2 regions of the Allofournierella sp. genome follow, and region 2 is predicted to be linked to the other one. Evidence: predicted binding sites of a transcription regulator. Region 2 holds the regulator's gene; the other holds the start of a gene.
What was found. The regulator Rex, encoded in region 2, represses fermentation and respiration genes when NADH is low (regulators of the CRP and FNR family bind a similar motif). The targets are predictions, from matches to a motif close to ATTGTTAANNNNTTAACAAT.
Positions count from the first base shown of each region.

Region 1: J7G73_RS06660 (DUF969 domain-containing protein) is a predicted target of Rex. The motif match lies at 2,206-2,225, and genes of this name have one in related genera.

Region 1 covers NZ_JAGHKE010000040.1:329-4,741, reverse strand. Annotated here, with positions in the region: gene J7G73_RS06670 (aminopeptidase) at 1-283, opposite strand, end outside; gene J7G73_RS06665 (DUF979 domain-containing protein) at 384-1,334, opposite strand; gene J7G73_RS06660 (DUF969 domain-containing protein) at 1,353-2,048, opposite strand; gene J7G73_RS06655 (SulP family inorganic anion transporter) at 2,394-4,055, opposite strand; gene J7G73_RS06650 (hypothetical protein) at 4,183-4,413, opposite strand, start outside.
Region 2 covers NZ_JAGHKE010000085.1:233-4,645, forward strand. Annotated here, with positions in the region: gene J7G73_RS10755 (nucleoid-associated protein) at 1-852, shown strand, start outside; partial or broken gene J7G73_RS10760 (hypothetical protein) at 913-1,306, opposite strand; gene J7G73_RS10765 (redox-sensing transcriptional repressor Rex) at 1,408-2,046, opposite strand; gene J7G73_RS10770 (ATP-dependent Clp protease proteolytic subunit) at 2,331-3,080, shown strand; partial or broken gene J7G73_RS10775 (hypothetical protein) at 3,721-3,861, shown strand; gene J7G73_RS10780 (DNA translocase FtsK) at 3,975-4,413, shown strand, end outside.

The DNA of each region.
Region 1 (4,413 bases), on a different contig from region 2:
GTTTGGCCGCCTTGGTGGTGACCAGGGAATACTCGGTGGCGGCAACGATGGTGGTGTAGGGGTCGAAGATCTCCTCGTTGTCATCAAAGAACATGCCCACGTGCATGCCCTTGTTTTCCACCAGCAGCACCGACACCGACCGGGTAACCGAGGAAGCCTGACGGCGCAGCGCCTTGGCCTCCTGCTCATATTCCTTGCTGGTCACAATGAGCAGCCGGTCCCAGGGCTTGAGCCGAACCCACTTATGAATGATAATGGAGGCGCCCCGTTCCATTTTGCGCATGATAAGAACATTCCTTTGCGATGGTGTTTTGTGAAAAAGAACCGTAAAGCCCGGCGGGGAAAGACCGCGCTCTCCCCGCCAGGCTTCCGTTTTTATGTGATTACTTGAAAGCGATCATGAAGCAGATCTGGATGGTAATCATGATGATGGCCACCAGCACCTGATTCTTGATGACGCCCCAGCGGTCCTTCATATCCAGAATAGCCACGGGAACGATGTTGAAGTTAGCAGCCATGGGGGTGCACAGAGTGCCGCAGAAGCCGCAGGTCAGGGCCAGCATACCAATGACCACCGGGTTCGCGCCGTAGGCCAGCACGAAGGGACCGCCGATACCCACGGTCATCACGGTGATGGCCGCGTAGGCATTGCCCATGATCATGGTGAACAGCATCATGCCGATGGCGTAGACCACGATGCCCAGGTTCACGTTGCCCTCGGGCACCACGTTGCCCACCAGACCAGCCACCACATCGCCTACGCCGGCAGCGGTGAACACACCGCCCAGGCAGCCCAGCAGCTGAGGCAGCATGCACAGGGGCCCCATCAGGGACAAAAAGCGCTCGGAGTCATCCAGGAAAACCTTGGGCTTGTTGTCCTTGGAGTAAACCATCAGCAGCACCATAGAGATGGCCACGCCGATGGTGATGCCCACCATGGAGCTCACGTTGGAGAACAGCGCAAAGAACAGCGACATTACCGCAACGGTCAGAGCGGGCACGAAGATCTTCATGCCGATCTTGCTGTACTGAACCTTGGTGTATTCCTTCGTGGGGGCATTTACCCGGCCCACTTTCACCTTCTTGAAGATGGCGGGCATGCACATCACGATGACCAGCGCGCCGGAGACCTTGGAGGGCAGCCAGCTGCCCAGTGCGGTTACCACCCCGAAAGAGCACCAGAAGATGGCGGTGCCGATGCGGGAGGGATTTTCCTTATCCAGCAGATTCTTAATGCCTGCGTAAAATGCAATCAGGCCCACGATGATCCAGACCACGTTCAGCATCACGCTGTTGAACTCTGCGGGGACCTGCAAAAATTTCATATCAATCATGCTTCTCGTCCTCCCTGTTTACTTCTTCGCCTTGCCGTTCTGATCGCCGTAGTACTTTTTGACCAGCTTCTTATCCTTCAGGATAAACAGCACACTCGACAGAACGATAGCGATGATGGCAATGGGCAGTTCGGTCACAGCCAGATCCACCAGCTCGACCTCATAGCCCAGAGACTGCAGGGTGGTTTGCACCAGAATGCCGCCGGAGCCGCCCACGAACAGCACCTGACAGAAGAACCAGGCAATGTTCTCCATGGCGGAGGCCATGCCCTTCACATCTTCCATGTGCTTTTCGTCAGGCTCGTGGCCATGGTTCTTGATGGCACCCTCGGCCATGGGCAGCAGCACAGGGCGCACAAAGCCGGCAACACCGCCGAAGCCCACGTTGAAGGCACCGAAGAAGCCGCGCAGCACACCGTAGGCGCAGACCAGCTTGCCTGCGGTGGCACTCTTTACCTTCCGCATCAGGTCAGCCGCCGCTTCCCGCAGACCGTTGCGCTCCAGCACACCGGTGATGAGCAGGATCATAATGAAAATAGCCATAGAGCGGTTGGCCACGAAGTTGACGCCCAGCTGCTCCAGCAGGCCGCCCACACCCAGACCGCTCACCAGCGCGGTGGACACCGCTGCCAGGAAGATGATCAGGATCGAATCCAGCTTCAGCGCAAAGCCCGCGATCACGATCACGACGCCGATCAGTTTGATAAGTTCCATTTGCTTGTTTTCCTCCTTTGATGCACTTGCGATTTTTATCCGGCTGCCAGCCTCTCATCCGGTCAAAGCCGCATCTTTTCCCCGGCCGGACCAGGCAGGCACCCGGTAAATCCTCACGAAAGCTATTTGTTAAAATCGCCTGTTTCCGGCGACTTCAATCGACAAAATTTTATCATTTTAAACCATGAAAGTCAAGCTGCAGCCAAACATTTTAACTCTTTTCCACAAATTCCTGTCTACTTCCACAATCTCTTCCAATTTGCTGGAAAATCCGTTTATAAAATAAAACCAGGCGGCAAACCATCACAGCCTGCCGCCTGGTTTATTCGCTTATTTAAATTTCACTCACAGCTGAACCGGAGTATCCACCAGAGGCAGCTGCTCTATAGTCTCGATGGCCTCAATGGCATCCCAGGCGAAGTTCTCCTCGCCCAGCGCTGCCGCAAAGCCGGTGCGCTCCATCTCGTGCTTCACGTTGGGCTGCACGCCGCTGAACATCACCCGGATGCTGCGTCCGCGCAGGTCCGCCAGCAGGGTCTCCAGCTCGCTGATGGCGCTCTCGTCAATGTAGGGCACGCCGCGCACCGAGAAGATCACGCCGTGGGTCTCCTCGCCCAGCTGGGCCATGGCCTGGGTCAGCTGGTCCTGGGTGCCGAAGAAGAGCGGGCCGGTCAGGTAGACCACCTTCACATCGGTGCGCACCTGATCGGTGCCGTCGGCGTTTTTGCGCTTCACATCGCTCACAGCGATCTTCAGATCGCAGCTCTTCAGCACGAACAGCAGCATGGCCGCCACGATGCCCACCAGAATGGCGATGACCAGGTCGAACAGCACGGTGGCCACCATGGTCACCAGGAACTGAGCCGCGGCGGACTTGAGCCGCTTGCGGAACAGCTCCCGAATGGCTGCCCAGTCATTCATGCGCCAGGCGGTGACCATGAGCACGCCCGCCAGGCTGGCCAGCGGGATGCGGCCCATCACGCCGCCCAGCAGGAACATGGACAGGATCAGGGTGATGGAGTGGATCACGCTGACCATACGGGTGCGGCCGCCGCTCTTGATGGCAACCGAGGTACGGGCGATGGCCGCGGTGGCGGGCACGCCGCCCAGAATGGGAATAATGATGTTGCCGATGCCCTGGGCCACCAGCTCACGGGTGGAGTTCAGGGGCTCGCCCTTCATTCGGCCGGCGGCCGCGCCGCACAGCAGGCTCTCGATCATACCCAGAGCCGCGATGGAAATGGCCGGGGCGATCAGGTTGGGCAGGGTGGAGATATCGATGCCGTTGAGCAGCAGGCTGTCCGGCGTCATAAGCTTCTGGGGGATGGCACCCACCTCCGCCACGGCGGAGCTTTCAGCCGCAGGGTTCAGCACGAAGTTCAGCACCACGGCCACGATGATGGCCACCAGCGAGCCGGGCAGATACTTGGCCAGCTTTTGGGGCCACAGAATCATCACCGCCATGGCCAGCACCGCAAACAGCACTGCCTGGCCGTTGGGAGAAAAGCCCAGCTCCCCGTAGGAAAGCAGCTTCTGAATGGCGTTCTCGCCCTCGCTCACGGTGCCGAAGAAGTTGTCCACCTGGCCCAGAGCGATCACGATGGCGATGCCGGAGGTGAAACCGGTGATGACCGGCACCGGGATGATGGACACCAGCTTGCCCACCCGCAGCAGTGCAGCCGCCAGCAGGATCACGCCGGTGAGCAGGCCGGCGGTGAGCACGCCCTGCACCCCGTACTTGGCCGAGATGCCGATGAGAATGGCCGCCATGGCGCCGGTGGGGCCGCTGATCTGGTAGGACGCACCGCCCAGAATGCCGATCACGATACCGGCCATAATGGCGGTGATCATGCCGCTGGCTGCGTCCGCGCCGCTGCTCACGCCGAAGGCCAGAGCCAGGGGCAGAGCCACTGCCGCAACGGTAAGACCCGCCATCAGGTCCGCCAGGAACGCAGCACCGTTGTAGCCGGAAAATTCGCGCCGGAGATCCCCAAGATAGGTTTTCATTTTGATTCTTTCCTTCCTCTGTTTTTACCACCCGGATACAAAATAAAGTCCGCAAGTTCAGCCGGGCAGCCGTTTTCAACCATACACCCGCCGGGGCGCTTTGTCAACCGAAACCGTCTGTTTTCTCTCATATTCCGCTGAGGCCGTTGGTTTCCAGCAGATCCATAGCTACAGCAAAGTCCTTTTTGTCCACATACAGCTCATATCGAGTGTTATCCACCGAACGGGAGTAAAAATACCGGTCATGATAGTCCCGGTTCAGCCACTCTTCGGTATAGAAGATGAAATTCTCCGCAAGAATCTGCCGGGCCTGGCTCATGGTGTCCAACCGATAGCTTTCAAACACCAGGCATTTGCG
Region 2 (4,413 bases):
TACAACGATGCGGTGAAAAACTGCAGCTTTCTGCCGGAAGCCACCTTCCCGTCGCTGCTGCTGGACAATCAGGACTTTGTGCAGTGCTCCAAGCAGGTGGCGAACGAATTCTTTCAGGTGATGCGCACCAGCCCGGCCATTCCCAATGCGGACCTGATCGTGATTTACTGCTCCATCAACGGGCACGAGAGCATCGCCGTCCTGAAGATGAATTACAAGGCGGCCTATGCTCACTATTATCAGCAGGTGGAGGGCCAGCACTACAACGCCCTGATCAAGCAGCGTACCCTGCTGCCCGCCGCCGGCTCCAAGCCGGATGAGTCGGTGATCGTGGATATGACCGACGGCTCCATCAAGCTGGTGGAGAAAAAATACGAGGTGGACGGGACGAAGATCTTCTATCTGTCCGAGCGCATTCTGCGCAGCACCCAGGCCCAGCCCGAGCGGGCCAAGCTGCAGACGGTGCAGACCGCCGCAGCCCAGGCGGTGCGCCAAAGCTACGAGGACAACCAGAAAAGCGACAGTGAGATCGCAGCCATCCTCTGTGAGGAGGCGGTGGCCGGTGACGGCAGTCTGGAGGTCCAGCGGGTAAAGGAGCGGCTGGAGGAGCAGTTCCCGCTGGCGGTGGAGTCCTTCACCCAGGAGCTGGAGCAGGCGAATCTGCCTCTGGAGGAAACCGTATCGGTTCCGCCCGCCCGCATCAAGCGGATGGAATACCAGTCCATCAAGACCGAGAGCGGCATCGAGATGAAGATCCCCACCAGTCTTCTGCGTGGCGACAACGACTATGTGGAGTTCGTCAACGAGCCGGACGGCACCATCTCGCTGCTGGTCAAGGGCGTTGTGCTGTAAATTGCCCCAAAAAGAAAACTCCCGAAAGCCGCACAGGCTTTCGGGAGTTTTGTTATATGCTCAAACTGTAATGCGGGGATGGCGGCGATAGAAGTCATCCCGCGCCTTGAAATAGCACTGGGCACACAGGCTTACGTATTCCACTTCGCCGCCCTCGTCGATGACAACCTGATCGCCTTCAAACACGAATATCGGTGAGAATGCAAGCCGGGGCGGGGGCACGGGTCAGCAGATCCCGCACCAGGTCCAGAATGTCCAGCTTGGGGGTCACGGCAATGTCTACCAGCCGGGTCACACCCAGTCGGCTGACCAGCTTGTCGCCGCCCTTGGTATCCACGCTGGGCTTCATCACCAGCACCCGCATGCCGCGCTCCTCGTAATTATAGGCCACCTGCATCAGGGCAGTGCTTTTGCCGCTGTTCATGGCGCCGTAGCGAAAATACAATTTTGCCATAGTGTTGCATAAACCTCTTTATACGGCGAAGAAGACGCTCATTCGCCAAAAGTCAGCCCGGCTGCGCTTTCACGCAGCCGGGCTGCTGTTGTTTGATGGATTCAGTCGTTCCGCAGCCGGTAGCCCAGGCTCATCAGGCTGTCGCCCAGATGGGCATTCTCCACCGTCACATTGGGGTAGGGAATGGAAAGATCGTAGTGACTGAAGTTCCAGAAGCCCCGGATGCCCAGGTCCACCAGCCGGCCGGAAAGCTCCTTTGCGCCCTCACGGGGCAGGCAGAGCACCGCCACCTGAGGATTGTGGGCGGCACAGAAGGACTCCAGCTCATCAATGTGATGGATGGGAATACCGTCCAGATCCTGGCCCACCAGCTCCTGCTGCACATCGAATACAGCCAGCAGATGGTAGCCGTTGGTATCGGTGGTCAGAAAACGGGAGACCGCCCGGCCCAGACGGCCGGCACCGATCAGAATGGTGGGCAGCTTTTCGCCCTCGCCAAACAGCAGGCGACCGATCTCGTGCAGCAGTACCTCCACATTATAGCCGATTCCCTGCTGGCCAAAACCGCCAAAGCAGTTAAAGTCCTGGCGTACCTGACTGGCAGTGGTGCCCATCATGCGGGCCAGTTCACTGGAAGATACCTTTACCACACCGTTTCTCTGCATCTGGCTGATGTAGCGGTAATATTTGGGCAGCCGTTTGATTACCGGCAGAGATACCTTTCCTTGAGAATGGTTCATATTATCATCACCGTCTTTTGAAAATGATTTAAAGCAACGGGCGGGTACGTGGCCTGCCCTGTGCAGAAGCGAGCAAAAGGCGAAAACAGGCCTTTTGCAGGAATATCCATACTTTATAATACTGGATTCACAAAGGCTTGTCAAACCAATTGCAGGGCGGAAGGCCGTCTGTGTGGGCATAAAGACAAAAAATTCGTGCAAACTGATAGAAAAAACAAAAGGCAGCCCCGCACGATTCACGGCCAACACCGCAGGCGGCGTTGCCAAAAGGAGCGAAGAGACCAATGCCGAACAATGATACTCCGCGGCCCACCGATGCCCAGGTGGAGCAGGAAAAGCTGGAACAGGATTTTATGATGGACACCGGCTCGGTGATCCGCACCAAGGGCCGTCATGCCATCCATTGCCTCACGGTGATCGGTCTGATCGAGGGCCACGTGAGTGCCGGACAGGAGCAGAAGGTGACCCGCTACGAGCATGTGATCCCACAGCTGGTGGCCATTGAGGAGGACCCGGAGATCGAGGGTCTGCTGGTGATTTTGAATACCGTAGGCGGCGACGTGGAGGCGGGCCTTGCCCTGGCTGAGCTGATCAGCGGGGTGACCAAGCCCAGCGCCACCCTGGTGCTGGGCGGCGGGCATTCCATCGGCATCCCGCTGGCGGTCAGCGCCAAGCACAGCTTTATTGTGCCCACTGCCACCATGACCATTCACCCGGTGCGACATTCCGGGCTGGTATTGGGGGTGCCCCAGACCATGCGCTATTTCGAGCAGATGCAGGAGCGCATCACCGGCTTTGTGCAAAGCCATTCCCACATCAGCGAAGAGCGTTTTCTGGAGCTGATGATGCACACCGGCGAGCTGGTGATGGATGTGGGGACCGTGCTGGGCGGTGAGCAGGCGGTGGCCGAGGGCCTGATCGACGAACTGGGCGGTCTGGGCGACGCGCTTGCTTACCTGTATCGCCAGATCGAACGGAATCGAACCGGCGCAAAGAATGAGGAAAGCCGAAGCAGAGAGGAAACTGTCCGATAAATTGGGTTTTAAAACCTATGGTTTTATGATACAATAGATAAGTTCCGAAAAATTCCCGCGCCGGGTGCGCGGCGCCCCCGGAAAACCAAATGGTCCGGGGGCTGGAAATACATAAACGAGGGAAAGAAAGCGTATGGCACAAAAGAAGAAACCCGCCGCAAAAAGCGGCGCGAAAACCACCCGCTCCCGCTCACGGCGCAGCCAGCCGGATGTGGCCCAGAGCTGGAGCATTCTGCTGTTCTGCCTGGGCGTTGTGATCATTGCCATGTCTCTGGTGGCCGGGCAGTCGGTCTGGGCCATGCTGCGCGGCGTGCTGTTCGGCGTGTTCGGCGTGTGTACCTATCTGCTGGGGCCGGTGCTGCTCTACATCGCGGTGCTGGTGGCGCTGGGGCGGCCCATCTGGTCCCGCTGCGCCAAGTCCCTGCTGCTGATGATGCTGATCTGCGGCACGGCAGTGGTGTTCTCCAAAATCGACCTGGTGGGCCTGAGCTTCGGCAAGGCCACCGCGGCGTTATACGCCAACGGTCAGGGTATGCTGGGCGGTGGCCTGTTGGGCGGCATCATCGGCGGCACCCTGCTGGCCTTGTGCGGGCATCCGGCGGCGAATATCCTGCTGGTCATCATGCTCATCGCCATGGTCATGTGGTACCTGGGGGTGACCCCGGGTGATCTGTGGCAGATCGCGGAGGACTATCTGGGCGACTGGAAGGCTGACCGGGATGCTGCCCGCCAGCAGCGCGAGGCCTGGGAGGAGGAGCAGCTGCGCCGGGAACCCGAGCGCCGCGCCGCCGCCCAGGAGCGGGCCGCTGCCCGCCAGCAAAAGCAGGAGGCCTTTGCCCAGCGGTTCCGGGGTCCGAGCCGGAGGAGCACAGCGAATTCGAGACCGAGATTCCCATGGACGAGCCTCAGCAGGACCCGGATGTGGGCTTCGAGCCCTATCCCAGCAGCAGCCCGGACTATGCCTGGGAGATGCGGTTCGATCAGGCGCCGGAGCCCTCCGACGCGGACGAGCCGCCCTTCCAGCTGGACCAGCCGATCCCGCTGGAGCCGGAGCAGCCCAATGTCGGTGTCACCGAGCTGGACAGTCTGATCCACAAGGCCATGGAGCCCAGCCAGACTATGGGCAATTCCTACGGCGAGCCGCTGCGTCCGCTGAACCCGGCGGCCGCCACGGCGGAAACCGCCCTTGCGCAGCCTGTGGAACAGCCTGCTGCCTATTGCTATCCGCCGCTTGACCTGTTCCAGGTGATGGAGTCGGCGGAGGACCCGGGCGTGGAGGCGGAGCTGAAAAAGAACGCCGAGCTGCTGGTGAGCACGCTGGAAAGCTTCGGCG